DNA from 2 places in the Terrabacter sp. NPDC000476 genome. Region 2 is predicted to be linked to the other one. Evidence: riboswitches for the same ligand, from Rfam matches in the RefSeq annotation. Region 2 holds a riboswitch; the other holds the start of a gene.
The links. A riboswitch is a leader RNA that binds a small molecule or an ion and turns the genes downstream of it on or off. The one in region 2 is predicted to bind cobalamin.
Positions count from the first base shown of each region.

Region 1: another riboswitch for cobalamin. It lies ahead of ABT295_RS03725 (SCO2322 family protein); the one in region 2 lies ahead of ABT295_RS14025 (VWA domain-containing protein).

Region 1 is NZ_JBEPDF010000001.1:795,913-799,309, reverse strand. It holds gene ABT295_RS03730 (energy-coupling factor transporter transmembrane component T) at 1-767, opposite strand, end outside; gene ABT295_RS03725 (SCO2322 family protein) at 786-1,535, opposite strand; cobalamin riboswitch at 1,625-1,783, opposite strand; gene ABT295_RS03720 (hypothetical protein) at 1,808-2,023, shown strand; gene ABT295_RS03715 (serine hydrolase domain-containing protein) at 2,020-3,390, shown strand.
Region 2 is NZ_JBEPDF010000002.1:340,835-344,231, reverse strand. It holds gene ABT295_RS14025 (VWA domain-containing protein) at 1-2,022, opposite strand, end outside; cobalamin riboswitch at 2,075-2,224, opposite strand; gene ABT295_RS14020 (hypothetical protein) at 2,230-2,979, opposite strand; gene cbiE (precorrin-6y C5,15-methyltransferase (decarboxylating) subunit CbiE) at 3,141-3,397, shown strand, end outside.

The DNA of each region.
Region 1 (3,397 bases), on a different contig from region 2:
CCGGCGGAGGCGTCGAGCAGCCCGTAGAGGCCGGCGACGACGCCGACGAGACCGACGAGGGCCAGCGTGGTGGCGGCGCGGCGTGACGTGGAGCTCGACCGCACGGAGCGGCCGTAGCCCCGCGACTCCATCGACGCCGCGAGGCCGAGCGAGCGCTCGAAGGCGGTCTCGAGCACCGGCACGGTGAGCCGGGCCAGCTCGCGCACCCCGCGGCCGTCGCGGCCGCGCAGGGTGCGGGCCGCGCGCACGTCACGCGCGTCCGAGAGCAGCTGCGGCGCGAAGGTCAGGCCCACGACGACGGCCGTGCCGACGTCGTAGAGGGTGGCGGGCAGGTAGCGCAGCAGCCGGCGCGGGCTCGCCAGCGCGTTCGCCGCACCCAGGCACGCGAGCACTGCGGCGAGGCGGAGGGCGTCGTACACGGCATACAGGATCGCGTCGAGCGTGACCGGGCCACCGAGGCGGATGCTGGCCGCCCACTCCGGCAGGGGCACCTGCGGCAGCGTGAAGAGCACGGTGCCGCCGACGATGCCGTTGCCGAGCAGCGCGGTCATGACGACGCGGAACGCGACGACGACAGCGCCGATGGCGAGGAAGGCCGGCAGCGGGTTGGCCACGGCGGGGTCGCGGCGCTCGGCGACGACGAGGACGCAGACGCCGATGACCCCGACGAGCAGGAGCGGGTTGGTCGTGCGCGACGCCGCCGTGGCGAGACCGAGCCCCCACAGCCACCAGGCTGCGGGGTGCTGCAGTCGCGCCCGTTGCGCCATCGCGGCGCCGACCCCCGCTCAGCCGTCCCGGCGGGCCCGGGCGCGGCTGCGCACGAGGAGGTAGGCCACGAGCGCGAGCAGCAGCAGGCCACCGACGACGTATGCCGTCGTGCTGCCACCCGTCGACGACGACGCGGGCGCCGCGGCGACGTCGCCGGCGGTCGTGGCCGAGCCGCTCGGGGTGGCGCCGGCCGTCGGGGTGGCGCCGGGGCCGGCGATCGTCACCGGCTGGTCGGCGGCCTTGGCCTCCGGGGTGACCTCCTTGACCGCGCCGCCGCAGTCGGAGCCCGGGTAGCCGGCGATGCCGCAGACGAGGCCCTTCTCGACGCGGACGTCGCCGGCGGTGGCCAGCACGGCGGCGCTCGTCGCGTCGCTCGCGACGACCGCGCAGAGGGCCTTGGGCTCCGGGGGAGTGGCGGCGTCGGCGGCGTCGGCCGACCGGCCGAAGTCGACGACGAGGCCGACGCGCTTCTTGCCCGACTCGGCGGGCGTGCTCGCGCAGAGCGCGTCGAAGGTGAGGACGGCGCGGGGGTAGCGGGTGGAGGCCTCGTCGGCGACGGCGAAGCGCCAGCCCTCGACGCTGCCGTCCTTGGGCACCGTCTGGTCCGGGCCCTTCTGCGCGAAGGCCCAGGCGCCGTCGGTGAGCTGGTAGAAGCCCCAGTAGCGGTAGGCGGCGGCCTGCGCGGGCCCGACCGTGAGGGCGGTGAGGCACGCCGCGACGAGGGCGACGAGCAGGGCCCGGAGAGGGGCACGACGAACAGGGGACACGGTTTCCTCCTCGCGGTCGGACACCGTGTCGGGTCTGCGCTGGCGCGGCCCCGGCGGGTGACTCCGGTCCGCATTCCACGACAGACTGACAAAGGAGCCGGCAGGACGAGGGTTTTCCGACTTGGTCGTCCGCGCCTCGTTCGGCTGCGGGTGACGTCACGGTTGCGGGTCAGCGCCGGATTCCCACCGGCTTGCCCCATCGTCCTTCGGTACGCGAACCGTGGCACGCGGCCACCCCGCGCGTCAAACGGCCGACCCGTAGGGTGGCGGGCATGAGTGCTGACTGGTCCTGGCTGTACCTCGACGCCCACGGCAACCCGATGACGGGGGAGGCCCTGAGCTCGACGACGTTCCCGACGCAGAGCGACGCCGAGAACTACCTCGGCGAGTCGTGGCGCGACCTCGTCGCCGCCGGGGTCGAGTCCGTCACGCTCCGCGAGGACGACGCCGTCGTCTACGGCCCGATGAGCCTGCGGGCGGCCGAGTGAGCGCTGAGGTGCAGCCGCTCTCCGACGCGCTCGCGCGCGACCTGCGCCACCGCGTCGCCGAGGCGCAGCGCTCCTGGCGGTCGCCGGGCGTCAGCGCCGGTGTCGTGCGGGACGGGCACCTCGTGTGGTCGGGTCACGTCGGGTCGGCCCGGCTCGGCGCGCCGGGGGCTGCGGGCGGCGCCGGGGCGCCCGCCGACGACGACACGCAGTTCATGATCGGCTCGGTCACCAAGACCTTCACGGCCCTGACGGTGATGTCGCTGCGCGACGAGGACAGGCTGTCGCTCGACGACACGCTGGAGACCTACCTGCCGGGCACCCGGCACGCAAGGGTCCCGCTGCGACAGATGCTCGCTCACGCATCCGGCCTCCAGCGCGAGCCCGTCGGCAACATCTGGGAGAGCCTCGAGGCCCCGGAGCGCGAGGCCTTCCTCGCGGGCGTCGAGGAGGCGGAGCAGGTGCTGCCCGCCCACCACGCGTTCCACTACTCCAACCTCGCCTACGGCCTGCTCGGCCAGGTCGTCGAGCGCGTCACCGGGCAGGACTGGGAGCACGTCGTGCAGGAGAGGGTGCTGGAGCCGCTCGGGATGACGCGCACCGGTCTCGTGCCGGCGCCCGATCGCGCGATCGGCTACCAGGTCGACCCCTACGCCGGCACGGCGAGCGAGGAGCCGCTCTTCACGCTCAACGCGACGGCGCCCCTCGGCGGCCTCTGGTCGACGGTCGCGGACATGGCGCGCTACGCCGCCTACGTCGCGCGCCCCGACGACCGCGTCGTGCGGCCGGAGACGATCGACGAGATGTGCCGGCCGATCATCATGACCGACGTCGACGGGTGGGGCGGCGCCTACGGCCTCGGCTTCGGCATGGGCCGGCGCGGCGACCGGGTGTTCGTCGGCCACGGCGGTGCCATGCCCGGCTTCCTCACCGGGCTGCGGGTGCGCCGGCGCAACGGCATCGGGGCGGTCGTCTTCGCCAACGCGACGTCGAACGCCCTGACCCTCGCGCTCGCGACCGACCTCGTCGAGGCGGTGCTCGACTCCGAGCCGTCGGCCCCGGCGCCCTGGGTGCCCGAGTCGGAGCAGCCCGCGCTCGCCGAGCTGCTCGGGCTCTGGTGGTCGGAGGGTTCGCCGCTCACGTTCTTCGTGCGCGACGGCGGGCTGTGGTCACGCCTCGACGAGCATGACCCGTTGTCCGAGACGCGATATGCCGCCGAGGGCCCGGACCGCTTCCGGGCCGTCGAGGGCCGCGAGCGCGGCGAGGTGCTCGAGGTGGTGCGCGACGCGGACGGCTCGGTCGCCAAGCTCTACTTCGCGACGTACGCCGTGACGCGGGCCCCGCTCGCCTTCGCCGACCTCCAGGCCTGAGCTGGGC
Region 2 (3,397 bases):
CTCGACGCCCTCGTGCCGCAGGTGGGCGGCCACCCGGGCCGCGCGGGCGAGCGCGTCGGGTCCGCTCGTCGCACGCCCGTCCGTCACGACGACGAGGAGGGCGCGCCGGCTCGGGTCGCGCAGGCGCTCGATCCGCACCGTCTCGTATGCCGTCGCGAGCCCCTCCGCGAGCGGTGTGCGCCCGCCGTGGGGCAGTCCCTGGAGCCGCCGCGCGGCGACCTCGACCGACCCGGTCGGCGGCAGCGCCAGCTCCGCGCCCGAGCCGCGGAAGGTGACGAGCCCGACCTTGTCGCGGCGCCGGTACGCGTCGAGCAGCAGCGACAGCACGGCGGCCGTGACCGCCTCGAGGCGCTTGCGGGCGGCCATCGACCCCGAGGCGTCGACGCAGAGCAGCACGAGGTTCGCCTCGCGGCCCTGCAGCACCGAGCGGCGCAGGTCGCGGCCGGTCACGCGCAGCCGCTCGGGCGTGCCACCCGTGGAGCCGTGGACGCCCCGCGAGGCGGCCGCACGGATCGTGGCGGGCAGGTGCACCGGGCCGGTGCGCGCGCTCGTCGAGCCCACCCGACGGCCGGTCGTCGTCAGGGCCGTCGACCGGCGGCCCGCCTCACCATGGCCGGTTCCCTTGGCGCGCAGCAGACGTGCCGCGTAGGGCTGGGCCGGCGGGGCCGCGATGTCGTCGGTGCCGGACCCGTTCCGGGGAGCCGGGCCGGCCGTGGCCGTCGCGTCCGCGGGGTCCGTGGTGCCGGAGGCGCTCGTGGGTTCCGCCGGGTCGGCCTCGGCGGATCTCGAGGTGTCGTCGAGCCGCCCCGCGGGCTGCGGCTCGCGCGCGTGCCCGTCGTCGGCCCTGCTCCCGGCCCCGCCGGCGGTGGGTGCGGCGTCCGGCTCGTGGCCGTCGTCCGGGCCCTGCTCCGGGCCCTCGTCGCCGGGGTCGGTGCCCGGAGCAGGGCTGCGGTCGGGGTCCGGGTCGGGTTCGTCGTCGCCGAGCAGCTCGTCGAGGAGGGCCTCGTCGAGCCCGGGGGAGTCGAAGGGGTTGCGCCGCCGGCGGTGCGGCAGTGCGAGCCGCGCGGCCGCACGCACGTCGGCGAGCGTCACGTGCGTGCGCCCGGCCCACGCCGCGTGGGCGACGGCCGCCCGTGCGGTGACGATGTCGGCGCGCAGGCCGTCGACCTCGAAGCCCGCGCAGACCGTGGCCACGCGGGCGAGCACGGCGTCGGTGAGGCGCACCTGCCGGACGCGGGACCGGGCGTCGTCGATGCGTGCGCGCAGGGCCTGCTGGTCGTCGTGGAACGTGGCCGTGAACGCGGTGGGGTCGGCGTCGAAGGCGAGCCGGCGGCGTACGACCTCGGCACGCGGGCCGGGATCGCGGGGAGCGGCGACCTCGACGGTGAGCCCGAAGCGGTCGAGCAGCTGCGGGCGCAGCTCTCCCTCCTCGGGATTCATCGTGCCGACGAGCACGACCCGCGCCGGGTGCGCGACGGAGACCCCGTCGCGCTCGACCGTGTTGCGGCCCATGGCCGCGGCGTCGAGGAGCAGGTCGACGAGGTGGTCGTGCAGCAGGTTGACCTCGTCGACGTAGAGGATGCCCCGGTTCGCGGCGGCGAGCAGCCCTGGCTGATAGGCGGTTTCGCCCCGCGCAAGGGCCCTTTCGAGGTCGAGCGAGCCGACGACGCGGTCCTCGGTCGCGCCGATGGGCAGCTCGACGAGGCGCGCCGGCCGGGTGTGCGCCGGCGCATCGGCGTCGTGGGGGCCGTCCGGGCAGGCGGCGGTGTCGCCCGGCGCGCAGCCGAAGCGGCACGCCGTGACCACGGACTGGTGGGGGAGCACGGCCGCGAGCCCTCGCACCATCGTCGACTTGGCGGTGCCCTTCTCGCCGCGGACGAGCACGCCGCCCACCTCGGGCGACACCGCCGTCAGGACGAGGGCGAGGGCCAGGTCGTCGGCGCCGACGACGGCCGTGAAGGGGAAGTGGTCGCTCGACCCGGTCGGAGCCGGGGTCGGGGGTGCGTTCGAACCGTCGCGCATGGCGAGCCTCCTGCGGGTGCCTCGCCCGCGTCGGTGGACCGGCCGCGCCCGGCGGGCACGACCAGCGACGGGAGATGTCCTGGCTTCCCCCGACCGGGTGGTCGGCGGTTCACAGTGGCGGGACCGCTCCGGATTCGCACCGGATTCCTCTCCGCGTCGCCAGCGGCAGTCTGCCACGTCGCCCGGCGTGCTGCAGGAGTGGTGGGGTCAGCCACCAGCCGCGACGACGGTCGCGAGGTCGCGCTGCAGGTCGGCCGACGTGGTCGGCGTCAGGCGCACGTCGCGCTCGACCGCCTCGGCCCGCAGCAGGCCGGCTCCGGTGTCGAGCCAGGCGACGTGTTGCGCGAGCGTCTGGTCGCCGGTGGCGAGGGCGACGTCGACGGTCGCCAGTCGCCAGCGGCCCGCGCGCACACGATCCTGCGCGACGGGCCACGGGCCCAAAGCGTCGGCGAGCGCCCGGCCCGCGGCGCGGCGCAGGTCGGGGCGGTGCGACGCGAGCTCCTCGAGCAGCACGTCGGGCACCGTGACCGTGGCCGACGCGAGCTCCGGTGCCGCCGCGAGCGAGACCCACGCGGCCAGCGTCCCGGGCAGCTGCGTGGCGTGCGACGGGCCCAGGTCGAAGGTGCTGTCGCCGCGGTCGGTGAGCACCGCCACCGCGGTCGCGCCCAGCCAGGCGTGGTGCAGGCGCACGCCCTCGTCGTCACCCACGACGACCTGGACCGAGCCCCACGACGCCGTCACGCCGGTGAGGGTCTCGCGCAGCCGGGGGTGCGGGCGGCCGTCGACGAGGACCCCGCCGGCCACGAGCCTCGCGACCGCGTCGCCCGGGGTCGAGCCCCCACCGGTGGGCGGGCGCGTGGGCTGCTGGGCGGTGCGCTCGGCGTGCTCGACGAGCACGCGGAAGGCCTCGACGTCGAGGCGCAGGTGCCCGGTCTCCGGGTCGAACGTCACACTCATGTCGGCTTTCCTCCCCTCGAGCCCGGACGCGCGTCACCGTCGTCCCCCGACGACGGCCGATGCCCATGATGGAGCCCATCGCCGCCGAATGGAGCAAAACGGGCAAATCGAACAGCCGTCGCGGTCGCGCTAGGGTCGCCGCTGTGATCGAGGTGGTGGGTGTGGGCGCTTCCGGGCTCGACTCCCTGGCCCCCGAGGCCCTCCGGGTGCTCGAGGCGGCCGAGGTCGTGGTCGGGGCCGAGCGGCACCTCGGCATGCTCGCCGCGCGACGTGGCCGTCGCCGCCTCGTGCCGTGGCCGTCGCCACTCGTGCCGGGGTTGCGCCGCACGCTCGAGGAGGCCGGCCCGGGCCGCGTCGTCGTGCTCGCGAGCGGTGACCCGCTCGTGTCGGGCATCGGGTCGACGCTCGTGCGCGAGCT